Regions from separate parts of the Stenotrophomonas sp. STEN033 genome, predicted to be linked through region 3. Evidence: predicted binding sites of a transcription regulator. Region 3 holds the regulator's gene; each other region holds the start of a gene.

Evidence for each region. The regulator FliA, encoded in region 3, starts transcription of late flagellar genes. The targets are predictions, from matches to a motif close to TAAAGTTTNNCNNNCNNNGGCCGATAA.
Region 1: the regulator FliA is predicted to act here: its motif matches at 1,590-1,616, upstream of motA (flagellar motor stator protein MotA).
Region 2: the regulator FliA is predicted to act here: its motif matches at 1,614-1,640, upstream of AC1VXC_RS03565 (methyl-accepting chemotaxis protein).

The regions. Positions count from the first base shown of each region.
Region 1 covers NZ_JBXFWM010000072.1:11,755-15,025, reverse strand. The annotation lists gene AC1VXC_RS18245 (winged helix-turn-helix transcriptional regulator) at 1-336, shown strand, start outside; gene AC1VXC_RS18240 (classical arabinogalactan protein 4) at 456-851, opposite strand; gene msrB (peptide-methionine (R)-S-oxide reductase MsrB) at 975-1,442, shown strand; gene motA (flagellar motor stator protein MotA) at 1,646-2,500, shown strand; gene motB (flagellar motor protein MotB) at 2,511-3,271, shown strand, end outside.
Region 2 covers NZ_JBXFWM010000006.1:10,200-13,470, reverse strand. The annotation lists gene mnmA (tRNA 2-thiouridine(34) synthase MnmA) at 1-918, shown strand, start outside; gene hflD (high frequency lysogenization protein HflD) at 928-1,542, shown strand; gene AC1VXC_RS03565 (methyl-accepting chemotaxis protein) at 1,669-2,859, shown strand; gene AC1VXC_RS03560 (hypothetical protein) at 3,000-3,188, shown strand.
Region 3 covers NZ_JBXFWM010000033.1:31,404-34,674, reverse strand. The annotation lists gene flhF (flagellar biosynthesis GTPase FlhF) at 1-95, shown strand, start outside; gene AC1VXC_RS12510 (MinD/ParA family ATP-binding protein) at 82-966, shown strand; gene AC1VXC_RS12505 (RNA polymerase sigma factor FliA) at 963-1,712, shown strand; gene cheY (chemotaxis response regulator CheY) at 1,726-2,118, shown strand; gene AC1VXC_RS12495 (protein phosphatase CheZ) at 2,118-2,738, shown strand; gene AC1VXC_RS12490 (chemotaxis protein CheA) at 2,742-3,271, shown strand, end outside.

The sequences.
Region 1 (3,271 bases), on a different contig from region 3:
GAGCGCGAAGGCGTGATCACCGGTTACTACGCGCGGCTGGACCCGTCCTCAGTGAAGGCCAGCCTGCTGGTGTTCGTGGAGATAAGCCTGGCCTACAAGTCCGGCGACATCTTCGAGGAATTCCGCCGCGCCGCGCTGAAGCTGCCCAATGTGCTGGAGTGCCACCTGATGTCCGGGGATTTCGACTACCTGCTCAAGGCGCGCATCAATGAAATGGCCTCCTACCGCAAGCTGTTGGGCAGCACCCTGCTGACCTTGCCGCACGTACGTGAATCCAAGAGCTACATCGTGATGGAAGAAGTCAAAGAGACCCTGTGCCTGCCAATCGCCGAGTAGTGCTGAGCCATGCTCGGCAATGGGGCTTTACCGGTAGAACCCCTGCCGAGCATGGCTCGGCACTACAGGGTGGGCTCTATCGGTGAAGCCTCTGCCGAGCATGGCTCGGCACTACAGGGTCATCGCGTGCCTACCGGCGGGGGCACCACTTTCTGGCCGATGCCGCTGGGCACGGTGTCGTAATAGCGGTTGGTACGCGTGTCCAGCACCCGGCCCGGGCTGGTCTGGCGCATATGCGGCGCCAACTGGCCCTTGCTGTCGTAGATCGGCCGCGCCGGCGGCGGCGGCACAACCAGCTTCGGCTTCGGAACCGGCTTGGGTTTGTTGGGCGGACGCGACGGTTCCGGACGCGCCGGATCCTGCGGCGTTTCGCGCGGCGCGCTGGCGGGCGGCGAAGGCGCCTGCAAGGTCACCGGCCGCGTTGCCGTCGGCGCGGGCGGTTGTGCGAGCTGGGCCTGTGCGAACGCCGGCAATGCCGCCAGCACAACCAGCGCCAGATATCCCTTCAGCTTCATCAGCGTCTCCTTTGCGTCCACTCGCCGAGCATGCACCTGCCCGGCTTGCGCCGCCATGAATGCGACCTTGGACTGGCCGCGGCCCGCCCCCACCATCAATACCTGTCCCACGGATGCCACGCCATGACCGCTTTCGACCTGACTCCCCCCAGCACCGCCCAGCGCCAGGCGCTGATCGCTGGCCTCAGCAGCGAGGAACAGCGCGTGCTGCTGCATCACGGCACCGAGGCGCCGTTCTGTGGCGTGTTCCTCGATAACAAGCGCGAGGGCGTGTACTGCTGCCGGCTGTGTGCACTGCCGCTGTTCCGCTCCAGCACCAAATTCGATTCCGGCACCGGCTGGCCCAGCTTCTTCGCGCCGTTCGAACCGGCACATGTACGCGAGATCCGCGACACCAGCCACAACATGATCCGCACCGAGATCGTCTGCGCACGGTGTGGCAGCCACCTCGGCCACGTGTTCCCGGACGGCCCGCCGCCGACCTTCGAACGCCACTGCCTGAACTCGGTGTCGCTGGCCTTTGTCGACAATGGCCAGCCCTACCCTGACCCGCTGCAGCGCGGCGGCGCCGAATCCCAGCCCGCAGCCTGAGCAAGCGCACCACCTGTAGTGCCGAGCCATGCTCGGCAGAAGCATCGCCAGTAGAGCCTCAGCCGAGCATGGCTCGGCTCTACAGAGCAGCATTACCGGTAAAGCCTCAGCCGAGCATGGCTCGGCACTACAGGAGCCGCCCGGCGCTACAGATTCTTCGCTGACGGCCGACAACGGGATATCCCCATCCCTTGTCTGTCACCATGCTTATCATCGTCGGCCTGCTCGTTGTCATATTTGCTGTCCTGGGCGGCTACGTCGGTGCGCATGGCCGCCTGGCCGCGCTGTGGCAGCCCTACGAACTGGTCATCATCGGTGGCGCGGCGCTGGGCGCATTCCTGATCGCCACGCCACTCAAGACCGTCAAGCAGACCTTGCGGGCCACCGTCAGCGTGTTCAAGGGCCCGCAGTACAAGCGCCAGGACTACCTGGACGTGCTCAGCCTGCTCTATGAACTGCTCAACAAGGCCCGCCGCGAAGGCTTCATGGCGCTGGAAGACCACGTCGAGAACCCGCAGGACAGCGCGGTGTTCGCCAACTACCCCAAGGTCCTGGCCGACCACCACCTGCTCGATTTCATCACCGACTGCCTGCGGTTGATGATCGGCTCCAACATCGAGCCGCACGAGCTGGAACCGTTGCTGGAACTGGAGCTGGAAAAGCACCACCACGAAGCGCTGGAACCTGCGCACGTGCTGAACAAGGTAGCCGACGGTCTGCCGGGCTTCGGCATCGTCGCCGCGGTGCTGGGCATCGTCATCACCATGGGCGCGATCGGCGGCGACATCAAGGAAGTCGGTGCACACGTGGCCGGGGCGCTGGTCGGCACCTTCCTCGGCATCCTGCTCGGCTATGGCTTCATCGGCCCGCTGGCAGCAGCGGTGGAAGCCCGTGCCGAGCAGGACGCACGCATCTACGAATCAGTGAAAACCGCGCTGCTGGCCTGCCTGCGTGGCTACAACCCGAAGATCGCGCTGGAGTTCGCCCGCAAGACCGTGCCTTCGGCACTGCGTCCGGGTTTCAGCGAGTTCGAGCAGCACCTGAAGTCGGTCAAGTAAGGCGCGTGCCATGACCGAGACCAAACCCACGGTGATCGTGCGCCGGGTGAAGAAAGTCCAGGGCGGCGGCCATCACGGCGGTTCCTGGAAGGTGGCTTATGCCGACTTCGTCACCGCGATGATGGCTTTCTTCCTGGTGCTATGGCTGATGGCGGCCACCACCAAGCCCGAGCGCGCTGCAATCTCCGAATACTTCCGCAACCCCAGCCCCTTGAGTGGTACCAGCAGCACCCCTGCCCCGGGCATGGCCGGCCCTGGCGGCGCCAGCACCTCGATGATCAAACTGGGCGGCGCCACCGATGTGTCGCGCGGCAACAGCAATGATCCCTTCCAGAACCAGCAGGAAGCCGTGCCCACGCCGGTGCAGGAACGCGAACGCGACAGGCAACGCCTGGAGGCGCTGAAGCAGGAGCTGCAGGAGGCGATCAGCAAGAGCCAGGCGCTGGAGCCGTTCAAGGACCAGTTGCTGTTGGACATCACCCCCGAAGGCCTGCGCATCCAGATCGTGGACAAGCAGAACCGGCCGATGTTCGACCTCGGCAGCGCGCGCCTGATGCCGTATACCAAGACGATCCTGTTGGAGCTGTCGCACTTCATCAACCAGGTGCCCAACCACATCAGCATCACCGGTCACACCGACACCACCGCCTATTCCACCCAGCTTGGCTACGGCAACTGGGAGTTGAGTGCCGACCGCGCCAATGCCGCGCGGCGCACCCTGCTGGAAGGCGGCATGGAGGAAGCCAAGGTGGCGCGCGTGGTCGGCCTTGC
Region 2 (3,271 bases), on a different contig from region 3:
CGCGATTTCTCCAGCGAATACTGGCAAGGGGTGTTCGAGCACTTCCTCGCCGAATATGCTGCCGGCCGCACACCCAACCCGGACGTGCTGTGCAACCGCGAAGTGAAGTTCAAGCACTTCCTGGACGCGGCCCGTGAGCTGGGCGCCGAGCGTATCGCTACCGGCCACTATGCCCAGGTCGACCACTCCGGCGGCCGCTGGCGGCTGCTGCGCGGCGCCGACCGCGGCAAGGACCAGAGCTACTTCCTGCACCAGCTGGGCCAGACCCAGCTGGCAGCGACATTGTTCCCGATCGGGCACATGGAAAAGAGCGAGCTGCGGCATATTGCCCGCGAGGCGGGACTGCCCACGCATGCCAAGAAGGATTCCACTGGCATCTGCTTCATTGGTGAGCGTGACTTCCGTGAGTTCCTGGGCCAGTACCTGCCCGCCCGCGAGGGCGAAATCCACGACCCCGATGGGCAGGTCATCGCCCGCCATCCCGGCGTGTTCTATTTCACCCTGGGCCAGCGCGAGGGCCTGAACATCGGCGGCGTACGTGGGCGCCCGGCCGCGCCGTGGTTCGTGGTTGGCAAGGACGTGGCACGCAACATCCTGTACGTTGACCAGGGGCATGACAGCCCCTGGTTGCAGTCCAACTGGCTGCGCAGCGAGACCATGCACTGGATTGCCGGTACCCCGCCCGCCCGGGAATTCGCCTGCACCGCGCAGACCCGCTACCGCCAACCGGACGAAGCCTGCACCGTAAAGGTGCGCGATGACGGCACGTTGGATGTGCATTTCGCGCGCCCGCAACGCGCCGTCACCCCCGGCCAATCGCTGGTGCTCTACGACGGCATGGAGTGCCTGGGTGGTGCGGTGATCGCTGCGACCGATGCACCTTTGGAGCGCCGCCTGGGCGCCCCTGTTTCCCCTTGAGAGATGACCATGACCTTTTCCATCGATGACCGTGTACTTGCCCTGGCTGGCATCGCCCAGGCCTTGCAGCAGGTACGCCGCATCGCAGAAACCGGCCATTCGGAGAGCGCCGTGGTGCGCACCGCGATGGACAGCGTAATGCGTATTGATGCCAGCTCGCCTGCCGCGGTCTATGGCAGTGCAACCCAGGTCGAGCCCGGCCTGCGCCTGCTGCGTGACTACTTCCGCAACCAGGGCAAGGACGACCTGCTGCCGCGGCTTGCCCTGTCGGTGATGCAGCTGGAACGCCGTTTCGTGCGCGAAGGCGCGACGATCGACAAGGTGGATGCCGGCATCGAGCGTGCTGCCGGCATCGCCCGTGAGCGCGGCGACAGCTGCCACCCGGACGTGCTCAATGCGATGGGCGCGCTGTATGCGGAGACCATCAGCCAGCTCAAGCCCAAGATCATGGTGCAGGGCAACCCGCACTACCTGGGCCAGGCGATGGTGGTGTCGGAGATCCGTGCGTTGCTGCTGGCAGCGGTGCGTTCGGCGGTGCTGTGGCGGCAGCTGGGTGGCGCGTACTGGGATTTCCTGTTCTCACGCAAGGCCATGCTCGAAGCCATCGAGCGCCGCCTGCGCTGAATGGCGACGCCCGCAGCCGCCGTGGTTGCGGGCTACGTCGCAAAACCTCCGGGGATTCGCGCCAGCAGGGCTAAAGACCCCCTGCCCACTGCCGATACTGCATTCGTGACTCTCCCGAGAACGTCCATGTATTCACGTATTGCAATCCGTTTGGCAGCCCCACTGGTCCTCACCCTTCTGGTCGTGGTTGCTGCTGCCCTGTCCTGGCCCTCGGCGGCCCTGTGGGCGATCCTGACCACCATGGTGTTGAGCTGGCTGGTGTTTGCCTGGTGGAGCGTGCATTCGCAAGCCCAGCGCTCGCCCGAGCATGCCAAGGTGCTGAAAGAGCAGGACCAGTTGCTCAACGAGCTGCGCAACTTCGTCAGCAACGAGATCGACGGCTCGCGCAGCGAGATCGAGCGCGCCCGCGAGCTGATCCGGCAGGCGGTCGGCGGCCTGGGCGGCAGCTTTGATGCGATGAGCCGCAAGTCGCGCCAGCAGAGCCAGGCGCTGGCCCGCATCGTTGACCGTGCCGGCGATGAAGGTGGCGGCGGTGTCGATGTTGCCCGCTTCGCCCAGAACGCCAGCCACCAGATGGAACAGCTGGTGGAAGCACTTGAGCAGGTCAGCGGCCAGAGCAGCAATACCGTGCAGCACATCGACCAGATGGCACAGCACCTGGACGGCATCTTTGCCCTGCTCGAAGACGTCAAGTCAATTGCCGACCAGACCAACCTGCTGGCTCTGAATGCGGCCATCGAAGCGGCGCGTGCCGGTGAGGCAGGTCGTGGCTTTGCGGTGGTGGCCGACGAGGTGCGCAACCTCTCCGAACGTTCCACCACCTTCAACGAGCAGATCCGCAAGCTGGCCCACAGTTCCAAGGACGCGATCGCCAAGGTGCGTGAAACCGTCACCCATATGGCGTCGCGCGACATGGACCGCTCCCGTGAGGCGCGCCTGGAAGCCGCCTCGATGTTGGACAGCGTGGCCGCCATCAATGCCTCGCTGGGCGATGGCATGCGTGAGATCTCCGAGTGCGGCCGCGCCATCGACGGCAGTGTCGCCGAAGCCGTGCGCGCCCTGCAGTTCGAAGACATCGCCACCCAGGCGCTGGGCGGCGTGCATACCCACCTGGACCGCCTGGGCGCGATCAACCGTGAAGCGGTCGCCCTGCAGGAACTGTTGCACCGCAATGGCGGCGTGTTCGACGGCGAGATGGTCAGTGCGCTGCAGCGTACCGGCAGCCGTCTGCGCGAAATGCGCGTGGAATGGGAGCGTCCGCCGCACAAGCCGGTTTCCCAGCAGAGCATGGGCGCAGGCACGGTGGAATTGTTCTGATTCCAGCCTGCTCCCGTTTTGCATGCAAGCCCCGGTCTTCGACCGGGGCTTTGCTGTTGCCTCGTCCACATTGATAGATGCTCAACCAGCGCCCCCCTGCCGACACGAATCCGGAGCCAGCATCGCAGCTGGCCGCCACCATGCCGCCAGTCGCCCCGGTCAGCGGCCCGGCGCTGAACCGCCGCGCGCAACTCGCTCAGCTCGAGCACAGCGCGCAGCAGGAAATAATGGCCTTGCGTGCGCGCCGCGATGGCGAGGGACATCCTGCGGGTGCAGAAACAGCCGACTGGCTGACATCCAGCATCGATTGGGACCTGTCTGTCCCCTGAAACACCCCCCCCAGCCGGTCAACATGCGTGCAAGCACAATGCCTTTCTTGTGGGAGCGGCGTAAGCCGCGAAGCACGCACATC
Region 3 (3,271 bases):
GGGCCTCTGCCGCAAATCTTGTACTCCGCCTTGAAGATTTGCGCCGCGCGGCCGATATGCCCTGCAACACGGAGTTGAACAATGCAGTCGCGTGAGTACGCCAAGCTGACCAACACCTTTCCGCTGTCGGCAACCCGGCACGAACCGGCCGGTCCGGTACGCACCATCGCGGTGACGGGCGGCAAGGGTGGCGTAGGTAAAACCAATGTCTCGGCCAACCTGGCCGTGGCACTGGCAGGCATGGGCAAACGCACCCTGCTGCTCGACGCCGACCTGGGCCTGGCCAACATCGACGTGGTGCTGGGCCTGCAGCCCAAGCACACCCTGGCCGACCTGGTCGCCGGGCGCGCCACGCTGGAAGAAGTCATCATCGAAGGCCCGAACGGCGTGCTGGTCGTGCCCGCCGCCTCCGGCCGTCGGCACATGGCCGAATTGCAGCCGGCCGAGCATGTGGGCCTGGTCAACGTGTTCTCGGAGCTGGAACGCGACCTCGATGTGATGATCATCGACACCGCGGCCGGCATCACCGACAGCGTGCTGACCTTCTGCCAGGCCGCCCAGGACACCGTGGTCGTGGTCTGCGACGAGCCGGCCTCGATCACCGACGCCTATGCGCTGATCAAGGTGCTCTCGCGCGAACGCGGCGTGGACCGTATCCAGGTCGTGGCCAACATGGTCCGCGACCCGAACGAAGGCCGCGCCCTGTATGAAAAGCTGGTGCGGGTCTGCGAGAAGTTCCTGATCGATGTCTCGCTGAACTACCTGGGCTGCGTGCCGCAGGACGACTGGTTGCGTCTGTCGGTGCAGCGCCAGCAGCCAGTGGTGAAGCTCTACCCTTCCGCGCCAGCCTCGCTGGCGATCAATGAAATCGCCCGTCGCACCGCGCGCTGGCAAGCCCCAACCGCCCCACGCGGCGGCGTTGAGTTCTTCCTGGAACGCATCATCCAGCAGAAGGTGAAGGCATGAACAATGCAGCCGCTCACTATCGTGAAGTCCAGCGCAGCGCGGCCAATGACTGCATCGCCCGCCACGCCGACCTGGTACGCCGCATCGCCCATCACCTGGCCGCGCGCCTGCCGGCCAGCGTCGAAGTCGACGATCTGATCCAGGCCGGCATGATGGGCCTGATCGAAGCCTCGCGCAGCTATGACGCCGAACAGGGTGCATCGTTCGAGACCTATGCGTCGATCCGTATCCGCGGCTCGATGATCGATGAGATCCGTCGCGGCGACTGGGTGCCGCGCTCGGTGCACCGCCGCGCCCGCGATGCCGCCGCCACCATCCGCCGGCTCGAGCAAAGTTCCGGCCGCGCGGCCAGTGCCAGTGAAGTGGCCGAGGCAATGGAGCTGCCGCTACCCGAATACATGCGGCTGGTCGAAGACGCCTCGCGCGGCCAGGTGCTGAGCCTGGAATCACGCATCGAAGACCAGGGCGAGTTGGACACCCCGACTACCGGTGGGCCCACCCCGCAGCAGGTTCTTGAGCGCAGCCAGTTCGGCACCGAGCTGGGCAAGGCCATCGGCCAATTGCCCGAGCGCGAACAGCTGGTGCTGTCGCTGTACTACGAACAGGAATTGAACCTGAAAGAAATCGGCGCGGTATTGGGCGTCAGCGAATCCCGCGTCTGTCAGATCCACGGCCAGGCCATGCTGCGTCTGCGTGGCCGACTGAAGATTTTCGAGGCGGCCGACGCCGGCCTCGAGGAACCATGAAGAGGAAAGCCTTTTGAACAAGAACATGCGCATCCTGATCGTTGACGACTTCTCGACGATGCGTCGCATCGTCAAGAACCTGCTCGGCGATCTGGGCTTCACCAATACCGCCGAAGCCGAGGACGGGCATGCCGCGCTGTCATTGCTGCAGAGCCAGCCGTTCGATTTCGTCGTCACCGACTGGAACATGCCGGTGATGACCGGCATCGAGCTGCTCAAGGCGATCCGCAATGACGCCAAGCTCAAGACCTTGCCGGTACTGATGGTTACCGCCGAGGCCAAGCGCGAGCAGATCATCGAGGCCGCGCAGAGCGGCGTGAACGGCTACATCATCAAGCCCTTCACCGCGCAGACGCTGGAAGAGAAGCTGGGCAAGATCTTCGAACGCCTGGCAGCGAGCGCCTGATGGACCGCCTCGGGGAAGCATTGAGCGACAAATCGGCCCTGGTGCAGCGCCTGCAGGACGCACTGGCAGCATTGGAAAGTGGCGATGAGGCTGGCTGGCGCCGGGAAATCGACGCACTCGCCGCCCTGCGCGCGCAGCCGATGATGTCCGGCCTGGGCCGGCTCGCCCGTGAACTCGGACAGGCCCTGGGCGAACTGCCCAGCGTGCCCAGCGAAGCCGGCGAGCTGGACGATGCCTGTGCGCGTCTGGACCACGTCGTGCAGATGACCGAGCAGGCCACCCATCGCACGCTCGACCTGGCCGAAGAATGCCGGGCACTGACCGAGCGTCTGCGTACCGACGGGCTCAACGCCGAGCAGGGTGAGATTCTCGAACGCATCCGCCACAACCTCACCGAAGTCGCGCTGACCCAGAGCTACCAGGACCTGACCGGGCAGATCATCCGCCGTGTGGTTGGCATCGTCCGCCGCGTGCACGAAGGGTTTGGTGCGCTCGGTCTGCCGCCGCCGGAAGAAGACGCACGCAACCATGGCCTGGCCGGTCCCGCCGTCAATGGCCTGGACCGCCATGCCGTTTCCCAGGTCGACGCCGACGATCTGCTCTCGGACCTGGGGCTGTAAGCCATGAGTGCTTTTGCCGACGACATCGCCGCCGACTTCATCCTCGAAGCGCAGGAGATCCTGGATCGTCTCGGCGAGCAGCTGGTGACGCTGGAGCAGGCACCGCACGACAGCGACCAGCTCAACGCCGTGTTCCGTGGTTTCCACACCCTCAAGGGCGGCGCCGGTTTTCTGGCGATCACGCCAATGGTGGAGCTGTGCCACGCCGCCGAGGAAACCCTGGGCATGGCCCGCGCCGGCAAGGCCGAACTGCTGGCGCATCATTTCGATGCCGCCCAGCAATCGCTGGACTGGCTGCAGGCCATGCTCGACGCGGTGTCTTCCGGCACCGATCCAGAGCACGCGCCCGCCGCGCTGATCGCGCAGTTCGATGTCGGTACCGCCGCGGCCGTTGCCGCGCCGCAGCCGACCGCGGTCGCCGTCAATGCAGGTGACAGCGACCTGATCAGCGAAGACGAGTTCGAGGCCCTGCTCAACGAACTGCATGGCAGCGGCACACCCGGCGCCCAGCCCATCGCCGCCAGCAAGGCCGG